Regions from separate parts of the Hymenobacter terrigena genome, predicted to be linked through region 1. Evidence: riboswitches for the same ligand, from Rfam matches in the RefSeq annotation. Region 1 holds a riboswitch; each other region holds the start of a gene.
What was found. Region 1 has a riboswitch for S-adenosylmethionine ahead of ACYU7Q_RS18880 (O-acetylhomoserine aminocarboxypropyltransferase/cysteine synthase family protein). Riboswitches for the same ligand answer to the same signal wherever they lie in the genome.
Positions count from the first base shown of each region.

Region 2: another riboswitch for S-adenosylmethionine. It lies ahead of ACYU7Q_RS10085 (phosphoadenosine phosphosulfate reductase family protein); the one in region 1 lies ahead of ACYU7Q_RS18880 (O-acetylhomoserine aminocarboxypropyltransferase/cysteine synthase family protein).
Region 3: another riboswitch for S-adenosylmethionine. It lies ahead of metH (methionine synthase); the one in region 1 lies ahead of ACYU7Q_RS18880 (O-acetylhomoserine aminocarboxypropyltransferase/cysteine synthase family protein).
Region 4: another riboswitch for S-adenosylmethionine. It lies ahead of ACYU7Q_RS05795 (amino acid permease); the one in region 1 lies ahead of ACYU7Q_RS18880 (O-acetylhomoserine aminocarboxypropyltransferase/cysteine synthase family protein).

Region 1 covers NZ_BAAHBU010000004.1:571,829-577,388, forward strand. The annotation lists gene ACYU7Q_RS18865 (lysylphosphatidylglycerol synthase transmembrane domain-containing protein) at 1-843, shown strand, start outside; gene ACYU7Q_RS18870 (hypothetical protein) at 910-1,329, opposite strand; gene ACYU7Q_RS18875 (LysM peptidoglycan-binding domain-containing protein) at 1,517-1,798, shown strand; SAM riboswitch class I at 2,133-2,248, shown strand; gene ACYU7Q_RS18880 (O-acetylhomoserine aminocarboxypropyltransferase/cysteine synthase family protein) at 2,636-4,015, shown strand; gene ACYU7Q_RS18885 (homoserine O-acetyltransferase family protein) at 4,205-5,233, shown strand; gene ACYU7Q_RS18890 (homoserine dehydrogenase) at 5,423-5,560, shown strand, end outside.
Region 2 covers NZ_BAAHBU010000002.1:778,728-784,287, reverse strand. The annotation lists gene cysD (sulfate adenylyltransferase subunit CysD) at 1-783, opposite strand, end outside; gene ACYU7Q_RS10085 (phosphoadenosine phosphosulfate reductase family protein) at 922-1,680, opposite strand; SAM riboswitch class I at 1,952-2,040, opposite strand; gene ACYU7Q_RS10080 (RNA polymerase sigma factor) at 2,246-2,824, shown strand; gene ACYU7Q_RS10075 (hypothetical protein) at 2,953-3,735, shown strand; gene ACYU7Q_RS10070 (hypothetical protein) at 3,732-5,009, shown strand.
Region 3 covers NZ_BAAHBU010000002.1:1,172,433-1,177,992, forward strand. The annotation lists gene ACYU7Q_RS11780 (molybdopterin molybdotransferase MoeA) at 1-318, shown strand, start outside; gene ACYU7Q_RS11785 (NUDIX hydrolase) at 700-1,275, opposite strand; gene ACYU7Q_RS11790 (DeoR/GlpR family DNA-binding transcription regulator) at 1,348-2,100, shown strand; SAM riboswitch class I at 2,185-2,293, shown strand; gene metH (methionine synthase) at 2,479-5,560, shown strand, end outside.
Region 4 covers NZ_BAAHBU010000001.1:1,404,926-1,410,485, reverse strand. The annotation lists gene ACYU7Q_RS05800 (TonB-dependent receptor plug domain-containing protein) at 1-934, shown strand, start outside; SAM riboswitch class I at 1,102-1,193, shown strand; gene ACYU7Q_RS05795 (amino acid permease) at 1,427-2,908, shown strand; gene ACYU7Q_RS05790 (hypothetical protein) at 2,913-3,371, opposite strand; gene ACYU7Q_RS05785 (hypothetical protein) at 3,457-3,948, opposite strand; gene ACYU7Q_RS05780 (thiol protease/hemagglutinin PrtT) at 3,957-5,560, opposite strand, start outside.

The DNA of each region.
Region 1 (5,560 bases):
CTGAATTACCGCCAAAGCCTCGACGTGATTATGATTTGGGAGTTTGCGTCGTGCGTGCTGCCTTCGGCAGTGGGCGGTACGGCGGTGGCCTCGTTTATTCTGAACAAGGAAGGCATTCCGCTGGGCAAGTCCCTGGCCTACATTATGGTTACGGCCCTGATGGACAATTTGTACTATGTCATCATGGTGCCGCTGGTGGTGCTCATTGCCGGGGCCGGGCTTTACCCGCACGAGGCCATGCAGGGCGCGTTTATCGCCACACTGCGCATTGCGTTTGTCATCAGCTACGTGGCCGTCACGGCCTACGCGGGGCTGATGCTTTACGCTATTTTCATCAATCCGAAATCGGTGCGCCGGCTGCTGGTGCGGCTGTTTTCGTTCGGGCCGCTGCGGCGCTGGCAGCGCTCGGCCTACAAGCACGGGCAGGGCATGATGGATGCTTCCATGCAGCTGCGCGGCAACCCGGCCATCTACTGGTGGCGGGCGGCGGCCAGCACCTTCTTCGTCTGGACGGCCCGCTATCTGGTTATCGGCTGCCTCATTGCCGCCTTCGTGCCGATGGATGCCGACACCTTCCTGTTCATCTTCGCCCGCAACCTCACCTACAAAGTGCTGCTGTTGCTGGCCATCACGCCCGGCGGCGCGGGCATTGTGGAGGGTGCGTTTCCCACGTTTTTCGGCAAATTTATCGGTACGGCCACGCTCACCAGCTTCATGGTGCTGCTATACCGGGTGGTTACGTACTACCTGTATCTGGTGCTGGGCACTGTTTTCCTGCCTCGTTGGGTGGCGCGGGTGTTTGCGAAGCGGCCGGTGGGTGCGGCTCAGCCTGTCGCAGAATAATTAGCACAAAAAAGCCCCGAACCAGGTTGGTTCGGGGCTTTTTCGATTGGTTGAATTCTGAGTGCTTTACTCGGCTTCGAGCATCAGCGCCGCGCCGTCGGCCGATTTCAGCGTGAGCTTCTTGTCGGTGAGGGTTTCCACGGCGAAGGTGTTGCTGGTGGTGGCACCATCGGGCGTCAGGGTGATGGTTTTGCCGGCCTGGTCAAACGTATATTTGCCCGAAACGGCGCCGCTGGCCCCGGTCATGTTGTAGGTGCCATTGGCAAAAATGCGCAGCTCTTCCTGTTTCTGGGCGTCGGTTTGCTTCACTTTGTCGCCGGCGGTGTCGGTTTCCTTGGCGGTTTTCCACACCTTGCTATCGGTGCCGTACAGCATGTTCACGCCCTCTACTTTGCCTTTGTCGTTGCTGCACGAGGCGGCAAACAGCGACACAAGCAGCAGCAGGCTGGCGAAGTAACGGAGCGAAAAAAAGGACTGGAGTTTCATGTGCACAAAGGGTAATGGTGAAAGAATGAAAACATTGCACACGGGGTGCAGACTCGTCGGCTTACGACGCAGACGCAAAAGAGTTTAGAACGAAACCCCGCCTGAGCTTGTCCGTATAGCAACCCGGTCGGCCCGCCCGCAAGCGTTTCCGGCAGCGTGTATTTTTCCATTTAACTTCACCGAAACCATGGGACTCTTCGATTTCATCAGCGACAAAGGCGAGCAAAAGCCCGTAGAGCCCGCGGCTAAGCCAGCGGCTGGCGGCACCGATTTTTTTGGCAATGCCAAACCAGAAACGTCCGGCGACACGTATACCGTTGTCAGCGGCGATTCCCTTTCCAAAATAGCCAAGCACCACTACGGCGATGCCGCCAAGTGGCACCAGATATACGACGCCAACAAGGCGCTCATCGGCGACAACCCTGACCACATTGAAGTGGGGCAGGTGTTGACCCTACCTAGTCTCTAGGTACTTTTTTGCAGAAAAAAGGTGAGAAAAGCCACTCTGTTTCAGGGTGGCTTTTTTGCGTTTGGTGGAGTAGGAATGGGCGGGGTTGAAACGACAAGAGAAGGCTGGTCATGCAGAGCGCAGTGAAGCATCTTTACTGCTCAACGCAATCCAATTGAGCGAATTAGTGACTGCGGTAAAGGTGCTTCGCTGCGCTCGGCATGACCGTTCTTTTTGACTGTTTCAAAAGAAATCGAAAAAATATTTTCATCTCACCGCTTGCTCATCCCAAAAATTCCCTCGTACATTTGCCGATACCAACCCGGTACTCCCCGCTAACGGTGGGCAGTTTCAAGTTTTATACAGAAGTGGCGAGAGACTAGGCTCCGTGACCCACTGGCAACCTTCGCAAAACGAAAGGTGCCAATTCCTACCCACCCGCAGCTCCGGCCGCGCTGGGACAGATGATTCGAGTGCCATGGAACATTCTTCGAATTCTGCTTTTTCTCTCCCGAATGCTTCGGCTGCTTTGCGCGCCGCAGGTTCGGGTTTCTTCGTTTCGGCCGCTGATGACCGGAATGTGACTGGGTTCGCGTCGCAGCGAATGCGAATGTGCTGTTGCCGCCCGTGTTGTTGCTAAGCTGACTCCAGCTTAGAACCCCTCCCCCCTCTTCTGGATTTTTTTGGTGGCCCCGTGGGTCTGCCGCGTGCGCTTTTGGGCCTTCGCGGTGGGTTTGGGCCACGCCGGCAGCACGGGCCATTTCGGGGAGTTCCAGCGCATAAAATGCCTTTTCCAGGCTTGTAGCGCATTTTTCCACTTGCCATTTCGGTTTTTCAAAACTTCAAAGCTTCCCTATCATGTCTGTTCAGCCCCAGCACTTCGAAACCCTCCAACTCCACGCCGGCCAGCAGCCCGACCCCACCACCGGGGCCCGCGCCGTACCGTTGTTCCAGACCACCAGCTACGTGTTCAAGAGCGCCGAGCATGGCGCCAACCTGTTTGCCCTGAAGGAGTTCGGCAACATCTACACCCGCCTGATGAACCCCACCACCGACGTGTTCGAGCAGCGTGTGGCAGCCCTCGAAGGTGGCGTGGCGGCCCTGGCCACCGGCTCGGGCCAGGCGGCTCAGTTCATTGCGCTCAACAACATCCTGCAGGCCGGCGACAATTTTGTGAGCACGGCCTACCTGTATGGCGGCACCTACAACCAGTTCAAGGTGGCATTCAAGCGCCTGGGCATCGAGGTGCGCTTTGCCGACGGCGACAACCCGGCTTCGTTTGAGGAGCTGATTGACGAGAAGACCAAGGCCATCTACCTCGAAACCATTGGCAACCCCAGCTTCAGCATTCCCGATTTTGAGGCCATTGCGGCCATCGCCAAAAAGCACGATTTGCCGCTGATTGTGGACAACACCTTTGGCGCGGGCGGCTATCTGTTCCGGCCTCTAGAGCACGGCGCGCACATTGTGGTAGAATCGGCCACGAAGTGGATTGGCGGGCACGGCACCAGCGTGGGCGGCGTGATTGTGGACGGCGGCACCTACGACTTTGGCAACGGCAAATTCCCGCAGTTTACCGAGCCGAGCGAGGGCTACCACGGCCTGATTTTCAACGATGTATTTGGCAAGAACGGGCCATTTGGCAACATCGCCTTCATCATCCGGGCGCGGGTGGAGGGGCTGCGCGACTTCGGCCCGTCCATCAGCCCGTTCAACTCCTGGCAGTTGCTCATCGGCCTCGAAACCCTGAGCCTGCGCGTGGACCGCACCGTGGAAAATGCCCTGAAAGTGGCCACCTGGCTCGAGCAGCATCCGCAGGTGGAAAGCGTGAACTACCCCGGCTTGCCCAGCAGCCCCTACCACGCCATTGCCAACAAATACCTGAAGCGTGGCTTCGGCGGCGTGCTCTCATTCCGCATCAAGGGCACGAAAGAAATTGCCACGCAATTCATTGATAACCTGAAGCTCATTAGCCACCTGGCCAACGTGGGCGACGCCAAGACGCTCATCATCCAGCCCTCGGCCACCACGCACCAGCAGCTGAGCGAAGAAGAGCAGCTGGCATCGGGCGTGACGCCGACCTCGCTGCGCTTGTCGGTAGGCATTGAGCATTTCGACGACATCAAGGCTGACTTGCAGGCGGCGTTTGATGCCATCGGCAACACCGCCAGCCTGCCAACTGAAGGCGACGAAGTGGGCGAGCCCGAGCTGGAGCACGCCCAGCCACTGGAAGTCTAAACCAGAATTGCCGCCAGCGGGCCACCCCTGGCGGGTCGGTGCCAGTCTCGCTGGCGGCCGAGTTTTATCGCAGCCTTAGAATCAGTGCATCGGTCCGGGCCTCTTCCGTGATGGGAGGAGAAATGGGAGTGAGAAACTATTGCGCCGGGCCGGTTCGCTGGTTCTAAAGCTGCGCTATTGTATTGAATTATGCCAACCCAAATATTTGAACTACCCGGCCTTACGCTGGAAAGCGGCGAAACCCTGACCGGGGCGCACGTGGCCTACCAGACCTGGGGCCAGCTCAACGAAGACCGCGACAACGTGGTGTGGGTGTGCCATGCCCTCACGGCCAATGCCGACGTGCTGGCCTGGTGGCCGGGCCTGGTGGGGCCGGGCTGCTACTACGACCCGGCCGACTGGTTTATCGTGTGCGCCAATGTACTAGGCTCGTGCTACGGCAGCACCGGGCCGCTCGACGCCGACCCGGCCACCGGGCAGGCGCGCTTCCAGCACTTCCCGCTGCTCTCGATTCGGGACCTGGTGGCAGCCCACGAGGCGCTGCGCCAGGAACTGGAGCTGACGGATATCAACACGCTGATTGGCGGCTCTTTGGGCGGGCAGCAGGCGCTGGAGTGGGCCGTGCAGCGGCCCGATTTGTTTGACCATTTGGTCGTCATTGCTACCAACGCCCGGCACTCGGCCTGGGGCATTGCGTTTAATGAGGCCCAGCGGCTGGCCATTGAGGCCGACCCGACCTACGCCGCCGGCCAGCCCGGCGGGGGCGACGACGGCCTGCGCGCCGCCCGCGCCATTGCGCTGCTCAGCTACCGCAGCTACTCGGCCTACGGCGAAACCCAGACCGACCCCGACCACGACGAGCTGCTGCGCGAGCACCGCGCCAGCACCTACCAGCGCTACCAGGGCGACAAGCTGGTGTCGCGCTTCGATGCGTACAGCTACGTGTCATTGAGCCGGAGCATGGATACGCACCACCTGGGCCGCAACCGGGGCGGGGTGCCGGCGGCGCTGGCCCGCATCGGGGCGCGCACGCTGGTGCTGGGCATTACGTCGGATGTGCTGTTTCCGCTGAGTGAGCAGCGCGAGCTGGCTGCCCACATCCCGGGGGCGATGTACGGCGAACTGGACTCGCGTTACGGGCATGATGGTTTTTTGCTGGAAACGGCCGCCATCACGCACTTCCTGGAGTTGTTCTACGCCCCCACGTTCGTGCATTAGATTTTAGAAAGTGGCACTGGGGATGCCTGGAGGCCCTTTCCAGTTGTGCACATTGGCACAAACCTCTCGGCGACAGCACAAACAGCTGCGCGGGAGTACAAGCCTGCCTGCAAAGGCACAAAACACCGATAGCGGGTACAAATAGCTTGCTTTTTCGGAGCTATTTCCGCTACCCGAAACAACTTATCCATGAATCATTCTGAACACCCCTTGCGCCTGGGCTTGATTGGCTTTGGCTGCGTGGGACAGGGCTTCTACGACATCATTCAGCAGCAGCCCGGCCTGGGGTTGGCCATCACGCGCATCGCCGTGAAAAGCCTCACTAAG
Region 2 (5,560 bases), on a different contig from region 1:
GCTTTCCACGGCGGCGGTGCAGGTCGAGTCGCCCACGGTGCGGAAGCGCACGCGGCGCTGCACAATTTCGTCGGTTTCGTCAAGGTTCAGGTGCTCGCTGAAGCCGAGGAGCTGGCCGCTGGGCAGCACCACGCACTGCCGCTCGTGCGAGAAGTAAATCTCTGGCAGCTTGATGTTTTCGCGCTGGATGTAGTTCCACACGTCCAGCTCGGTCCAATTCGAGATGGGGAATACGCGCACGTTTTCGCCTTTCTGAATGCGGCCGTTGTAGATGTTCCACAGTTCCGGGCGCTGGCGCTTGGGGTCCCACTGGCCAAAGTCGTCGCGCACCGAGAAGATGCGCTCCTTGGCCCGGGCCTTCTCCTCATCGCGCCGCGCCCCGCCGATGCAGGCGTCGAACTCGAATTCCTCAATCACGTCGAGCAGCGTGTAGGTCTGGAGCGGGTTGCGGCTGGGGTACTTGCCGCCCGGCTCGCGCAGGCCGCGCTCCCGGATGGTATCTTCCACGCGGCGCACAATCAGCTTTTCGCCCAAATGCGCGGCTAGCTCGTCGCGGTAGTTGATGATTTCTTCGAAGTTGTGGCCGGTATCGATGTGCACCAGCGGGAACGGAAACTTGCCCGGCCGGAAGGCTTTTTCAGCCAGCCGCGTGAGAGCAATCGAGTCTTTGCCGCCCGAGAACAACAACGCGGGCCGCTCAAACTGGCCAGCTACTTCACGTAGAATATGAATAGCTTCGGCCTCCAGACGGTCGAGGTAATCGAGATAAGCAGCGCTTGGCATTGGCGTAGGAAGTCATGGCCCGAAAAAATCGGGCGAAATTGAAAAACCGGAAGAAGTGGGTGGGATAAGGCCCGCGAAAGGTGCCTTTGGGGAAGAATGTGGCGTCAGCGGTCCGTCCGCCGGCGCATCGGTTCGGGCCTAGCCCGGCATTCGCTCCACCACCGGGTCGAGGCCCTGGTGGGCGGTAGTGGCGTGGAGGCCGCACTCCTTAGCGGCCGCGTCTTCCCACCACCAGCGGCCGGCGCGGAAATCCTCGCCCGGCGCAATGGCGCGGGTGCATGGCGCACAGCCGATGCTTACGAATCCTTTGTTATGCAATGGGTTAACCGGAATGCCATTGGCTTGGGCAAAGGCTTCGCACTGCGCCCAGGTCCAGCCGAAGAGTGGGTGTACTTTGATGAGCTCGTGGCCAGCATCCCACTCGGCGGGGTGCATGGTCTGGCGGTTCTGCGACTGCTCGGCGCGAATGCCCGTCACCCACACCTGCTGGCCGGCCAGGGCGCGGCTCAGCGGCTCCACCTTGCGGATATTGCAGCACTCTTTCCGGTTCTCAATGCTCTCGTAGAAGCTGTTGGGGCCTTTTTGGCGGGTCAGCTCCTCAATGGCCGCCCCGTTGGGGGCAAAGACTTCGATGGGCTTTTCGTAGCGCAGCAGGGTCTTGTTCCAGGTCGAGTAAGTCTCCTGAAAATTACGGCCCGTATCGAGCGTGAAAACCCGGATAGGCAGGTCGTTTTCGAAGATGAAATGGGTGATAATCTGGTCTTCCAGACCAAAAGAGGTGGAGAAGGAAACGCGGCCGGGGAAATGGTCGGCCAACAGGGCCAGTGTTTCCGGTACCGAGCACTCGGGCAGGTAGCGGCGCAGGTCAGCGACCTGGCTTTCAAGGGGTAATGCCATGACGAGGGGAGAGTTTTTTTCCGTAGAAAAAACCAGAGAAGGCCCAAGGGGCCACAAGGTGCCGCTACGCTGTGCGCAATGAGTCAATCACCACAACGGGAGTCGGCGGGTTGGCTGCCGTGAAGCAGCCGCCGGAAGAGAAGCCCTAGTTCAACAACCAGCAATTGCCCCCAGCATACAGGCCAGGGGACGGGGCATGCAACAGCACATTCGGCGCGAAGCGGCGAGGGTGGTGGGGTGCAGGCGGCGGTTGGTGGATGTGCTCACAGCGTTTTTATATGTCAGGACTTGGCACCGTTCCAGCTAGTGGGGGTTGCCGGCGTTTCGTCGAGCCTGTCTCTCCGCGCCTCTGTATAAAAATGAATAGCGCCCCAAACGAGGGTTGCTGGGGCAAATGTAAAGGATGAAAAAGCGAAATGCCAAAATTTTGTTTCGCGGAGATGAAACTGCCCGCCTCGCAAAAGGTTTGGCGGCCGTGCTTTCGCCGCGTAATTTGCCGTGCAACCCCTGAACCCTGCGCTTGGTCTATGGGTTGCTTAAGCACTTCTAATACCTTGTTTTCTGCATGGAAGCCCTAGCTCACTCCGCCTACGTCGACATCAACGCTCCGCTGGTGGAGCGCTGCCGCCTCAACGACCGCCAGGCCCAGGCCGAAATTTACCGGCGCTACTCCAAGGCCATGTTCAACGCCGCCCTGCGCATCACCGGCGACTACGCCGAGGCGGAGGATGTGCTGCAGGAGTCGTTTCTGAGTGCTTTTCGGGAGCTGAGCGGTTATAAGGGCGACTCTTCGTTCGGCGCCTGGCTGAAGCGGATTGTGGTGAACAAAAGCATCAATTGCCTGCGGCAGCGGCGGCTGGCGCTGGTGCCGCTGGGTGAGCAGCACCACGAAGAGCCCGCCGAAACCGCCGCCCATTCGCCCGAGGACGAGGCCGACCTGCACTACCGCGCCGACGTGCTGCGCCGCTGCATTCAGGAGTTGCCCGATGGCTACCGCGTGGTGCTGAGCCTGTATTTGCTCGAAGGCTACGACCATCTCGAAATCGCCGGCATCCTGGGCATTTCCGAATCTACTTCCAAATCGCAGTACAGCCGGGCACGGGTTCGGCTGCGCGAATTAGCCGCTCAGCGCGGCCTTAGCTAAGTTTTTATCCGTTATCACTAGTCATTTAACCGTCAACTACCCTTCATCCTTTTTCGCCCGGCCGCGGTTTTCGTATAGCCCCGTGGCCCGCCCTGAACCTGGACGAACCGTGCGTCTGCTACTCATTCATGGATACCAAGAAAAATAATTCTCTCGAAACCTTCGTCGAGCGGCACCGTGCCGATTTCGACACCCACGAGCCGCGCCCCGACCTCTGGGCTGCGCTGGAGGAGCAACTCAACGCCGCCATGCCCGCTTCCCCGGCCATGCGCCTGGCCGAAGTTTCGGAAGTGCCTTTGGTGGCACCCACCGTGGCGGTTGCGGCTTCTGTAAATCAGCCCGAAGCCAGTCTCCGCTGGTTTCAGCGCTACGGTGTAGCGGCGGCTTTGGCCCTGCTTGTGTTCGCTGCCGGGGCCAGCGAAGCCTGGAAGTCTCGCAGTGCCGCGCCCGAAACGGCTGTAGCAGCCGCACCGGCTGCGACGCTCGGCAGTGCCACTAATGAGCCCGACGCCGCCCTGTACCAGGGTGGCAACCCGCTTTCCCTCACCGCCGCCGAGCACACCACCGGGGCCGACAGCCAGTTGGTGCGCGCCGTGCGCGGCATGGAAGCCTACTACACCAACCAACTGGCCCGCCGCCAAACCGAACTGAGCCAGCTGAACGGTCCCGGCATGGCCGCCATGAACGCCGATTGGCAGCACGAGCTGGTGTCGCTCGATTCCAGCTACCGCGAGCTCAAGCAGCAGCTGCTGCACCACCCGCAGCCCGATGCCGTGCTCACGGCCATGAACCGCAACCTGCAAATCCGCCTCGACATTCTGGACCGGCAACTGAACCTGGGCAATAACGCCCAAGCTGCTCCCAACAACAGTTCTTACGTGCTGGCCGACAGCCGGCGCCAAGCCGAATGAACCAGTCCCTGGTTTTCCGATTAGGCCGCCTGTTGGCGCTGAGCGGCGGGCTGCTGGGGCTGTTGACCCCGCTTGGCGTTCAAGCCCAGGACCGCCCGACCCGATGGGTGGTCGTCGGCCACGGCATAGCCATCAATATTCTTTCCCCCGAAGCGCGCCGGGCCGAAGCTGCCCTGTTTGGTGATGAGCAGGAGCAAGGGCCCCAACCCCAGCAGCAGAACCCGCTGGTGGACCAGACGGACGACCAGGGCAGCGCCAGCTTGCAGGTGGAGCAGCGTCGCCACCTCGTGCGCAGCTACGCGGTGCCGAAAACCGGCCGGCCGTTTTCGCTCGATACGCGCTACGGCCGGGTGCAAATCAACCCCTGGAATAAGAAGGAAATCAAGGTGGATGCCGAACTGGTGGCGCGCTCCGAAAGCGACGCCGGGGCCCGCCAGATTCTCGATGCGCTGGGCGTGCAGTGGCTCGATTACGACGCCAAAACCGGCGGCGTGGCCGTGAGCACGCAGTTTGGCCCCGCGCTGCGCGGCCGGGCTGGCGGCTGCCGCTACGAGGTGAACTACACCGTGTGGCTGCCCCGCACCACGGCCCTGAAAATCTACAACAACTTCGGCGAAGTGACCCTGGCCGGCGATGTGAGCGGCCCCACCGAGCTGGCCGTGGAATATGGAACCCTGCGCACCGCCCGCCTCGAAGGGCCGCGCAATCTCGTGCGTATCGGCAATGGCGACTGCCGCATTGCCTTCGCCGGTCGCGCCAGCATCGATGCCAGCTACGCCCAACTGCGCCTCGATACGGGCACGACGGTGGACCTGCGCAACAACTATTCTGACGTGGATATCGGCACCGTGCAGGACCTGACGGTGCACAGCAAGTACGGCGACGTGGCCCTGGGCACCGTGCGCAACCTGCGCGGCTCGTCGGGCTACTCGCGCTTCACCATCGAAAAACTGGACGAAGCCCTCGACATGGCCCTGCGCTATTGCCCCGATTTCGTGGTGCGCGACATGGGGGCCAATTTCCGCCAGGTAAACCTCGACGGTGGTTTCAGCACCATCCGGTTGGGCTTCGCCGAGGCTCCGGCCTTCCGCTTCGATGTGAGCACCGAGCAAGGCCAACTGTTGGTCGATAGAAACCTGGTGCGCGTGCTCTCGCAGGAAAACGGCCCGCAAACCAGCGACGTGCTGGGCACCTTCGGGGCGGCCGCCCCGGCGCGGAAAGCCGGCAACGTGAACATCAAAGTGCGCTACGGCACGGTGCGGTTCAGCAAGTAGGGGCGGGGCTGGCACCGCACGCAGAAGCGCCACAAGCAAACAGACGGCTCAAAGTCGTCTGTTTGCTTGTGGCGCTTCTGCGTGTAGAGTTAGTGGCAGACTATGCTCTGCAAATATGGCTTTTACGAGATTAAATCTGCTTCCCGAAGCTAAGCAGCGAAAGCGATGTTTCAGTTGAAAAGTGTGGAATCAGGGCCTGGTTTTTTGGCAGGGCTGCTGCCACCGTTTGGCTGCCTGCAAGCTCCATTGGCGCAAGCTGGTGTGCCGGAGGTGTTTGGCGATTGCGGCGTTTGGGCTTAGCTTGCCTGATGCTTCGGTACGGTGCAAACACCAATTACCGATGTCAAGCTGTTGCCGGAGTCTTATTAGTACGGGCTTAGCCAAATGATTTTGCACGGTTATTTCGTTTTTGTAGTGCAGATAATTAGCAGTAATTAATTGATAATAAATGCGGACCATTGGCGAGTGGGGGCAATTGTAGGCGTTGCCTGTGATGCTGTGTTGCCTGACTGGTAGCGGGGCAGTGCGGGTGCGCTTGGCCATGCTGCCAT
Region 3 (5,560 bases), on a different contig from region 1:
TTCATCACGGCCTGCCGGTACGTGCGCCCCTGGCTGCGGGCCGTGCAACAACCCAACGGCGCGGCCGAAACAACAGCCGCGATGGAAGCGCCCGCCCCGACCGTGCTCACTGTTGATATCACCTTCAAGCCCCAGCTAACACATTTTGTGCCCGTGCGCCTGACCGTGGACGCCGAAGGCCGCCGCCGGGCCACGCCACTCCGCGTGGGCGGCTCCGGCGACATGATGGGACTGGTGGGAGCCACCGCGTTTCTGGAGCTGCCGCCCGAGCCGGTCGTGTTTGCGGCAGGCAGCGTGTGGCCGACATGGCCGCTGTAATACCAGGTAGGGTGCCGGGCTTGCCCCCGCCCGTCGTTGAAGGGAATCGGTGAGCCGGGGCAAGCGTCCGGGCGGGGGCAAACCCCGCACCCTACCCGATATTCCTATCAGACCTCGCTCCGGTCCATTTTCAGAAATTCTGAAAGCCTTCCCCGACAAGGCGGGAGCCACTTTTACAAATGCCGGAAGCAGCCCCCGCCGAGGTGGGATGCCCTTTCAAAGCTCCAAAAGCCGCCCCCACGGAGACGGGATGTACTTCCAGACTTCCAAGACCCGACCCCATCGAGGCGGGATGCATTTTCGGTACTTCAAAACCCATCCTCACCGAGGCGGGATGCTCTTTCGCAATTTAAAAAACCGGCCCCGCCTCGGTGGGCTGCGCTACGCCAGCAGCTGCCGCAGTCGCAGGTGTTGCAGCAGCATAATGGTTTTGCCGTCCTGAATTTCGCCCGTTTTCACCATCGCCAGGGCCGCTTGCAGGGGCATTTCGAGCACCTCAATTTCTTCCTCCTCGACACCGCCGCCGGCGTGCTGCTCGGTGACCGCCGAGTATTCGGCCAGGTAGAAAAACAGCCGCTCCGTGACCGAGCCGGGGCTCATATAGGCCTCCATCACTTTCTCGACGTGCGTGAGGCGGTAGCCGGTTTCCTCCTCCGTTTCGCGGATGATGGCCGTGTCCGGGTGCTCATCATCGAGCAGGCCGGCGCAGGCTTCGATGAGCATGCCCGTGGGATTGCCGTTGACGAAGGTGGGCAGGCGGAACTGCCGGGTCAGGATGACGTGGTCGGTGGCGGGGTCGTGCAGCAGGATGGCGGCGCCGTTGCCCCGGTCGTAGGCCTCGCGCGACTGCGTTTCCCAGGTGCCGTTTTTGCGTTGGTAATCGAAGGTAATTTTTTGCAGGGTAAACCAGTCATCGGATAGCGTGACCTGTTCGCGGAGGCGGATTCGTTCGTTCATGGCAGGGTCGAAAGTTCGTTTCTGTTCGTTTTTGTTTCTTTGCGATTGTTTTGAACAAGTAACGCCCCGGCGATGAATTTCCAGCTCCGCAAGCAGCATTTATTGGCCACCCTGGAGCAGCACGGCACCGTGCTCGTGGCCGAGGCCGCCCAGCAACTGGGCACCACGCCCATCACCATCCGGCGCGATTTGGCCCTGCTGGCCGAGCAAGGCCTGGTGGTACGCACGCACGGCGGGGCCGTGCGCCCCGGCATCGATAAGCACCCGGTGGCCTTTACCGCCAAAACCACTTCCCACGCCACGCAGAAGGAAGCTATTTGCCGGCTGGCCGCCCGCCACGTGGCCGAGGGCGACACCATTTTCATCGACTGCGGCAGCACCACGTTTCCACTGTGCGCCCACGTGCGCCACCGCAAAATCCGCGTCGTCACCAACTCGCTGCCCGTGCTGTTTGAACTGGCCGGTTCGGCGGTGCAGGTGGTGATGGCGGGCGGCGAAGTGGACGCCCGGCGGCAGGCCACGCACGGCGCCGTCACGGTGGAGCACTTGCAGCGCTATCAGGTAGACAAGGCTTTTATGGGCGTCGACGGCATTTCCCTGAAGCGCGGCCTGAGTGCCAACAGTGAGAAGGAAGCTTCCATTTACCAGGCGGTGGCCGCGTCAGCCGGCCACGTGTATTTGCTCTGCGATTCGAGCAAGCTGGAGCGCGACCAGTACTTTCAGTTTGCGCCCCTGGCTGCGGTGGGCACGCTCATCACGGACCAGCAAGCCCCCGCCGAACTCCTGGCCCGGTACCGCGAAGCCGGCCTGACGGTGCTCGGGTAGCACCGCTTGCGCCTGCACCCGCGCATAGCAACCCAAGCTAAAGCAGGTGCTACAAGCCCCGTTCCGTTGTATCTTCGCCCTACGCTGCTATCCAGAAAGACCGAGGGACCGGGCCCGATGACGTCTTGGCAACCTACCACGAGTAGGTGCCAACTCCCGTTTCACCGCCGTTATTGGTGAAAAAAGATGACAGCCGGAACTGTGCCTCCCCGCACGGGTTTCTTTCTGGATACGCGCTTACGTAGCTATTCGCCCCCGAAAGAAATGTCCGTTTCCGCCCCTACCCTGCCTACGATTTCCCCGGCCCGCGAAGCCTTCGCTTCGCGCTACCGCCTCCCCGAGCTGCTTCGCCAGCGCCTGCTGATTCTTGATGGCGCCATGGGCACCATGATTCAGCGCCACCCGCTGACCGAGGAAGACTTTCGCGGCACCCGCTTCGCCGACCACCCCAAGCCGCTGCGGGGAAATAATGACTTACTGAGCATTACCCGGCCGGACATCATCAAAGGCATCCACGCCGAATACTTCGCCGCCGGGGCCGACATGGTGGAAACCAACACCTTCAGCGGCACCACCATCGCGCAGGCCGACTATGGTTTGGAGCATATTGTGTACGAGCTGAACTACGAATCTGCCCGCCTGGCCCGCGAGGCCGCCGATGAGTACGCCACGCCCGAGCGCCCGCGCTTCGTGGCCGGTGCCGTGGGCCCCACCAACCGCACCGCCTCGCTCTCGCCCGATGTTAACCGCCCCGGCTTCCGTGCCGTGACCTTCGATGAGCTGGCCACCGCCTACCTGGAGCAGGTGCGCGGCCTCGTGGACGGCGGCGTCGACACGCTGCTTATCGAAACCATCTTCGACACGCTGAATGCCAAAGCCGCCCTCTACGCCGTGCAGAAGTTCTTCGACGAAGGCGGCCGCGTGGTGCCCGTCATGATTTCGGGCACCATCACCGACGCCTCGGGCCGCACGCTTTCGGGCCAGACGGTGGAGGCCTTCTGGAACTCGATTCGCCACTTGCCGCTGCTGAGCGTGGGCCTGAACTGCGCCCTCGGCGCCGACCAGCTCCGCCAGTACGTGCAGGAGCTGAGCCGCATTTCCGACGTGCACATCTCGGCCTACCCCAACGCCGGGCTGCCCAACGCCTTCGGCGGCTATGATGAATCGGCCCAGGAATTCGCCGCGCTGGTCGAAGAGTATTTGAAAGAAGGCATTGTGACGGTGGTGGGCGGCTGTTGCGGCACCACGCCCCAGCACATCGCCGAACTGAGCAAGCTGGCTGAGAAATACCAACCCCGCCAGTTGCCCACGGCCATTTCGCCGACTACGCGCCTGAGCGGTCTGGAACCGTTTACCATCAAAGAGGAAAGTCTCTTCGTGAACGTGGGCGAGCGCTGCAACGTGACCGGCTCGCGCGCCTTCGCACGCCTCATTCGGACTGGTGCCTACGAGGAAGCCCTGGCCGTGGCCCGCCTGCAAGTGGAGGAAGGCGCGCAGGTACTCGACATCAACATGGATGAAGGCATGCTCGACTCCGAGCAGGTGATGACGACGTTCCTGCACCTCATCGCCTCAGAGCCCGACATTGCCCGGGTGCCAGTAATGATTGACTCCTCGAAATGGAGCGTGCTCGAAGCCGGCCTGAAATGCGTGCAGGGCAAGAGCATTGTCAACTCGATTTCGCTGAAAGAAGGCGAAGCGGCCTTCCGCGAGCGGGCCCACACGGTGCGCCAATACGGCGCCGCTGTGGTGGTGATGGCCTTTGACGAGAACGGCCAGGCCGACTCGCTCGAACGGCGCATCGAAATCTGCCAGCGCAGCTACAACATCCTGACGCAGGAAGTGGGCTTCGACCCGTCCGACATCATTTTCGACCCCAACATCCTGACCGTGGGCACGGGCATGGACGAGCACCGCAACTACGCGCTCGACTTCATCGAGGCCGTGCGCTGGATTAAGCAGAACCTGCCCGGCGCGCTCACCAGCGGCGGCATCAGCAACATCAGCTTCTCGTTCCGCGGCAACGACGTGGTGCGCGAGGCCATGCACACGGCCTTCCTCTACCACGCCATTCGGGCTGGCCTCGACATGGGCATTGTGAACCCTGGCCAGCTCGGCGTGTACGATGAAATTGAGCCCCACCTGTTGGAGCTGGTCGAAGACGTGCTGCTGAACCGCCGCGCCGATGCCACCGAGCGCCTTGTGGAATTTGCCGACACCGTCAAGCAAAAGGACAAGGCCGAAGTGGTGGCCGACGAGTGGCGCAGCCTACCAGTACAGGAGCGCCTGTCGCACGCGCTGGTGAAGGGCATCACGGAGTTTATTGACGAAGACACCGAGGCCGCCCGCCAGGAGCTGGCCCGCCCGCTCGACGTGATTGAAGGCCCGCTGATGGCCGGCATGAACGTGGTAGGCGACCTGTTCGGGGCCGGCAAAATGTTCTTGCCACAGGTCGTGAAATCGGCCCGTGTGATGAAGAAGGCCGTAGCGTATCTGGAGCCGTATTTGCTGGCCGACAAGCAGGGCTCGGACCGCCAGACGGCCGGCAAAATTCTGATGGCGACGGTGAAGGGCGATGTGCACGACATCGGCAAGAACATCGTGGGCGTGGTGCTGGCCTGCAACAACTTCGACATCGTGGACCTCGGCGTGATGGTGCCGCTGGAAAAGATTCTCGACGAAGCACAGGCGCAAAACGTGGATGTTATCGGCCTTTCCGGCCTCATCACGCCCTCGCTCGATGAGATGGTGTACGTGGCCCAGGCCATGGAAAAGCGCGGGATGAAAGTGCCCCTGCTCATTGGCGGGGCCACTACCTCGCGCCTGCACACGGCCGTGAAAATCGCGCCGTCCTACAGCGGCCCGGTGGTGCATGTGAACGATGCCTCGCGCTCGGTGGGCGTGGCGGCCGGCCTGCTCGGCTCGGGCGAAAAAGCCTACGCCCAAACCGTGGCCGACGACTACGCCGCCCTGCGCGCCGATTACGCCAGCCGCCAGCGCGAAAAGAATTACCTGACCATTGAGGCAGCGCGTGAAAATGGCTTTAAGTCGGACTGGAACACGGTGCCCATCACCAAGCCCAGCTTCCTCGGCACCAAAGTGCTGGAGGATTATGACCTCGCCGAGCTGGCTCAGTACATCGACTGGACGCCCTTCTTCCATACCTGGGAGCTAAAGGGCCGCTACCCGCGCATTCTGGAAGACGAAAACCTGGGCGAAGCCGCCACCAAGCTGTTTGAGGACGCGCAGACGATGCTCGCCCAAATCATCGATGGCAATCTGCTCACGGCCCGCGCCGTGCTGGGTTTCTGGCCGGCCAACACCAAGGATTACGACACCATCGAAGTCTACGCCGACGACACCCGCACCACGGTAGCCACCGAGTTTTTCACGCTGCGGCAGCAGGGCGAGAAAGGCCCGAAAATCCCCAACCTGGCCTTCTCCGACTTCCTGGCACCGA
Region 4 (5,560 bases), on a different contig from region 1:
CGACCAGGGCATTCACGCGGTGTGGCACCAGGGGGCTTTTGCCGTGGCTGGCCTCATGCCCACCAGCGGCCTGAGCGTCACGGCGGCCCTGCGCCTCGACCACGACCAGGCTTATGGCACCGAAGTAGTGCCCCAGCTCACCGCCAGCCAGCACCTGAGCGACAAGCTGACGGTGCGCGGTGCCGTGGGCCGGGCTATTCGAGCGGCCAATTTTACGGAGCAGTATTATTCGTCCATCCGGCCGGGCACGGTGCCCACGGGCTTCAATGTGGGCAACCCCCACCTGAGCGCGGAGCGCACCTGGAGCTACGAAGGCGGCCTCGATTTCCAGCCGCTGCCGGCCCTCACGCTGCGCGGCACCTATTTCAACCGCTACGGCCGCAACCTGATTGACTACGTGAGCCAGCCCGGCGCGCAGGTGATTGCGGCTACCGGATTGACCAACCTGAACCCCGCCGCCACCTATCGCCTGGCCGAAAACCTGTTTGCCGTGAGCACGCAGGGGCTGGAATTTGAAGCCAGCACCCGCGCGCAATTGAGCAAGGGTCTGCGGCTTGAAGGCAGCGTGGGCTACACTTACACTCACCTGAATATCGACGGCAACATCACGTCGCAATACCTGAGCAACGTGGCGAAGCAGCTAGTGAGTGGCAGCGTAAGCCTGGTGCACCGCCGCTTCACGGCCAGCCTGGGCGGGGTGTATAAGCAGCGCACCGGCCAACAAACCGTGGCCAGCGCCACCGTGAACGATGCCCAGCTTACGCCCGATTACGTGGTCATCAACGGCCGGCTGGATGTGGCGCTGCTGCCCGAGCGCCTGTGGGTAGTGGCCCAGGCCCAGAACTTGTTCGACGCGAAATACTCCGACCTGCTGGGCGCCCAAATGCCCGGCCGCTGGCTGATGGCCGGCGCGCGGCTGGCGCTGCGGCGGTAGGGGCAGAGCCGCGCCGCCGCAGCGGCTTGGAGCAAAGGAAATAAGAACGGCCTGCTGAGCGCAACGCTCAGCAGGCCGTTCTTTTTGGGCTACCCAACGCCACCGCTGGCCCGTGCAGCCGCCCGGCCTTACCTTTGCCCCATCAATTCCTCCTCCCGGAAGGATTGTTTTTATACAGAGGCGCTGAGAGACAGGCTCGACGACGCGCCGGCAACCACCCGCAACCGCGGACCGGTGCCAATTCCTGACCATATAAAAACAACTGCCGTGCCCGCTGTTTCCGCTGCCTCGCTTGCTTTTTCTGGTGTTTTTCGTTCCCGTTCGTTGCTGATAGGCCGAATGCGGATGGGCTGTTGTTGCTGTTGAGTGCGGGCACTCGCGCCGCGTAGCTGACGCTGCGGCCGGCGCATACCAATTCCTTTTTACGGGCTTTTTGCTTTGCGGCACGGCCGCCCCGGGTGGGGCGGTGGCGTGGCGCGTTTCTATCTGTTTATGTTAAAAAAATCACTGGAGCTGCTTCGCGCGGAAGCAGCCGAAACGGGGGCGAATACGCTCAAACGTAGCCTGAACGGCGTGAGCCTGATTGCCATTGGCATCGGCGTTATTATCGGGGCGGGCCTGTTCTCGCTCACCGGCATTGCGGCCGCCAACAATGCCGGGCCGGCCGTTACCATTTCCTTTATTGTGGCCGCCGTGGGCTGTGCTTTCTCGGCGCTGTGCTATGCCGAGTTTGCGGCGCTGGTGCCCGTGTCGGGTTCGGCCTACACATATTCCTATGCCACGATGGGCGAGCTATTTGCTTGGATTATTGGCTGGGACTTGGTGCTGGAGTACTCGGTGGGCGCGGCCACGGTGGCCATCAGCTGGTCGCAGTACCTCATCAAGTTTCTGGGAAAATACGGGCTGCATATTCCGGCGCGGCTGGTGATGTCGCCGTTTGAGTCGGCCACGCTGGCCGACGGCAGCACCGTGCACGGCTACGTAAACGTGCCGGCCATGCTCATCGTGCTGGCCATTACGGCCATCGTCACGCGGGGCACCAAGGGCTCGGCGTGGTTCAACGCGCTGGTGGTGGCCCTGAAGGTGGCCGTGGTACTGGTGTTCATCGCGCTGGGCTGGCAGTACATCGCCCCCGCCAATTACCAGCCCTACATCCCGGCCAATACGGGCACCTTCGGCGAATTCGGCCTGAGCGGCATTCTGCGCGGGGCAGGCGTGATATTCTTCGTCTTCATCGGCTTCGACATCGTGGCCACCATGGCGCAGGAAACCAAGAACCCGCAGCGCAACATGCCCGTCGGCATCCTCGGCTCGCTGGCGGTGTGCACGGTGCTGTTTGTACTGTTTGGGCACGTGCTCACGGGCTTGGCCAATTACACCGAGTTCAAGAACAGCGCCGCGCCGGTGGCCATTGCCATCGAGAAAACGCCCTACGCCTGGCTGTCATCGGCTGTGATTCTGGCCATTCTCGTCGGCTACACATCGGTGATATTGGTTGATTTGCTGGGGCAGTCGCGGGTGTTTTTCTCGATGTCGCGCGATGGGCTGCTGCCGCCGGTATTCTCGCGGCTGCATCCGAAATTTAACACGCCGTTTCAGTCCAGCCTGCTGCTGGGGTGCTTCATTGCGCTATTTGCGGGCTTCGTGCCCATTTCGGTGGTGGGCGAAATGACGAGCATCGGCACGCTGCTGGCCTTCGTAATGGTGTGCCTCGGCGTGCTCATCATGCGCAAAACCAACCCCGATGCGCCGCGCTCTTTCCGCACGCCGTGGGTACCGGTGGTGCCCATCCTGGGCATCGTGGTATGCCTCGTGATGATGGCCTCATTGCCGTGGGAAACCTGGCTGCGTCTCATCGTGTGGCTGGCGCTGGGCATGATTATCTACTTCGGCTATGGCAAGAAGAACAGCAAGCTACGGCTGGCCCGGGAGGCGGTTGGGAGAGTTAAGAGCGAGCTTATTGTTAACTCCTGACTCTTCAATGCGTGGTGAGCCCGTTTGCGTCCAGCTCCTCATCATCACGCACCCGGCCGAGGTCGCCTTCCAGGTCAATCTCACCGGCATCGGGAGTGGGAGTGAGGGGGCGTTGCTTGTACACATCCACGGCCCCGCAGCGGTCGAGGACGGCGCGGCCCAGCTCGGCTTCTGCGGAGGTGGCGGTTTCGATGGTGACCACGGCGTGCTCGGGGCCGGTGGCGGCGATGTGAGCGTGCGCATCATCCAGTTGACTGCCACTGAACAGGTCCGTAAAAAACCGCGTCACGCTTTCGCGGAAGGGTTCGGGGGGGGCGCCGGCATCGGGCAGGTTCTGGGCCTGGAGGGTTTCCTGAGTGGCAATATGGATGGTGCCAGGGGCGAGGCCGGCCGCCTGCGCCTGGGCGGCGGCAAACTCGGCTTCGGAGGCACTGGTGAACAAACCGACGATGATGCGGGCCATGAGAAAGTGGGGGAGGATGTGCCGGTTCTACGGCGGCCCCGGCGGGCGGTTGTGGCGCGGGCGGCGCGGCCCACGCCACAACCGGCTACTTCAGCACCTTGCAGCGGCTGGGCAGGCGGCCGGCTGTGATGAGGGTGTTGAAGTCGGTGGTGGGATTGGCGTAGGCGGCGCGGGGGCCGCAGTCGCAGAGGGCCGTGAGCGGGTCGCGGTCCACAATCAGGGCATCCATATCAGCCAGTGAGGGCGCGGTGGTCAGCTGGGCGTAGTCGGCGTAGGTGAGCTTGAGGAAGGCCACGTTCGGGCCGATGCCCCGGTTATCGAGCCAGTAGCCCTGGGCCAGCGCGGTGGGCTGGGACAGGTGGCCCGACACGTCGGACGGTGCGGGGTAGGCCACGATGCTGCGGCGGTCATCGCTCAGCGTCACGGGCACCAGGTCGTGGTAGTCGGCCCTGGTTTTGTAGAGGATGGCGGGGGCGCTGGCCGCTAGGGGCTGCGGTTTTGCCAGCGGCGACTTGGCTACGCGGCCGGTGCTACAGCCGGCTATCGTGGCGATAATCAGGTACAGGGTCGTTTTCATGCTGCTGCTTATTCTACCGAAATCTTTTTGCTGATAAGGCCCGCGCTGGTGGACAGCTGCACGAGGTAGAGGCCGGTGGGCAGCCCGCCCACCGGAATAGCCAGCGGCGTGGCCGCCGGCACGCGGCGGGTCTCGTACACCACCTGCCCGGTGAGGCTCAGCAGGCGCACGGCGGCCACGGCGGCCGGCAAGGCGCGCACATCCACGGTCAACACCTCGTGGGCGGGGTTGGGGAAGAGGCCTACCTGGGCGGCCAGGGCCGCCGGTGCGGTGGCCGTGGCCGCCGCCCGGCTCACGCTCATATCAAACAAATACGTGCCGATGTTGCCGGCGAAATAGGGCGCTACTTTCACGTAGAGCGTGCCGCCGTTGCCCAGCGTGATGGGGCCGGGCATCACATCGTCGTAGGTGGTCGACCAGGTGGTGCCGCCGTCCAGGGAGTAGGAAAAGAGGGCGTCGAGCGAGTAGGTCTGGCCGTTGGCGCTGCTGTAGGAGTCGTGCAGGCGGGCCGTGATGCTGTAGCTGTTGCCGGCCGGCAGGTTCACACGGTAGTAATCCACGTCGGTGGTAGCGTGGCAGTTGGAGCCGGTGGTGGCGCGGGTGGCCGCATTATTGGTAAACGTGAGGGCCAGCGGGGCGGCGGTGGTCACGGCGTCGTCGGGCTCGAAGGCGTCGGCCTGGAGGGCGGCGGCCTGCACCGTCACCCGCGTGGGGTTCTGGAACGTGCCGGTGCCGGTAAGCTGCCAGGTGGTGGCGGCGGTCGGCTTGTGCAGCACGGCCAGCAGGTAGGTGCCCGGCGCGGCCGTGATGCCGGTGGTGCTAAACGTGAGGTACGGGGCCTGATAAGTATAGCCGGCGGGCAGGCCGGTGGTTTCGTTATAGGTGTTGATGGTTTGCACGAAGCTGCCATCGAGATTATACAGATTGACCTGGTACTGCCCGGTGAAGGTGCCCGTGCTGGCGTTGGCAATGTTGAGGTTGACGGATGCGGCCTGGCCCTGGGTGAAGGTGGCCGGCGTGGCGGTGATGGCCGAGTTCAGCCGGATGGTGTTGGCGTTGCCTACGGTGATTTGGGGCAGGTTGGTGTAGCCGTTGCGGTCGGCCACCAGCAGCCAGTTGCCGCCGCTGGGGCGGTAGAAGATGCCGATTTTGTAGGTGCCCGGCAGCACGCTGAACAGGCCAGCGGTGGCAAAGCTCAGGTTGCCGGTGTAGGTGTAGCCGGCGGGCAGGGACTGGGCGGTTTTGGTTTCCACGTAGTCGACCAGGGCATTGTTGAGGTCGAATACGGCGGCGCAGTAGTCGCCGGCGAAGGCGGCCGTGCCGGTGTTGATGAGGTTGGTGCTTACCGAAAATGCCTGCCCGTAGGCCAGGGCCGGAGCCGATAGCGTCACGGTATTATTTAGGGCCATGGCGGCGGTGGGGGTGGTGGTGCCGCCGCCCTGGGTGGTGCCGGCCGGCGGCTGAATGCCGATGATGGCCTGCTGGCCGCTGTTGTAGCTGCCGGCGCCGCCGCCGGTGCCCAGACCGGCGGGGTTCACGGCATTGATGGAAAAGTAGCCGTCGTAGGCCCCGCCCCAGCCCCAGTTGAAGTGCAGGAAGTTGTTGGCATCGT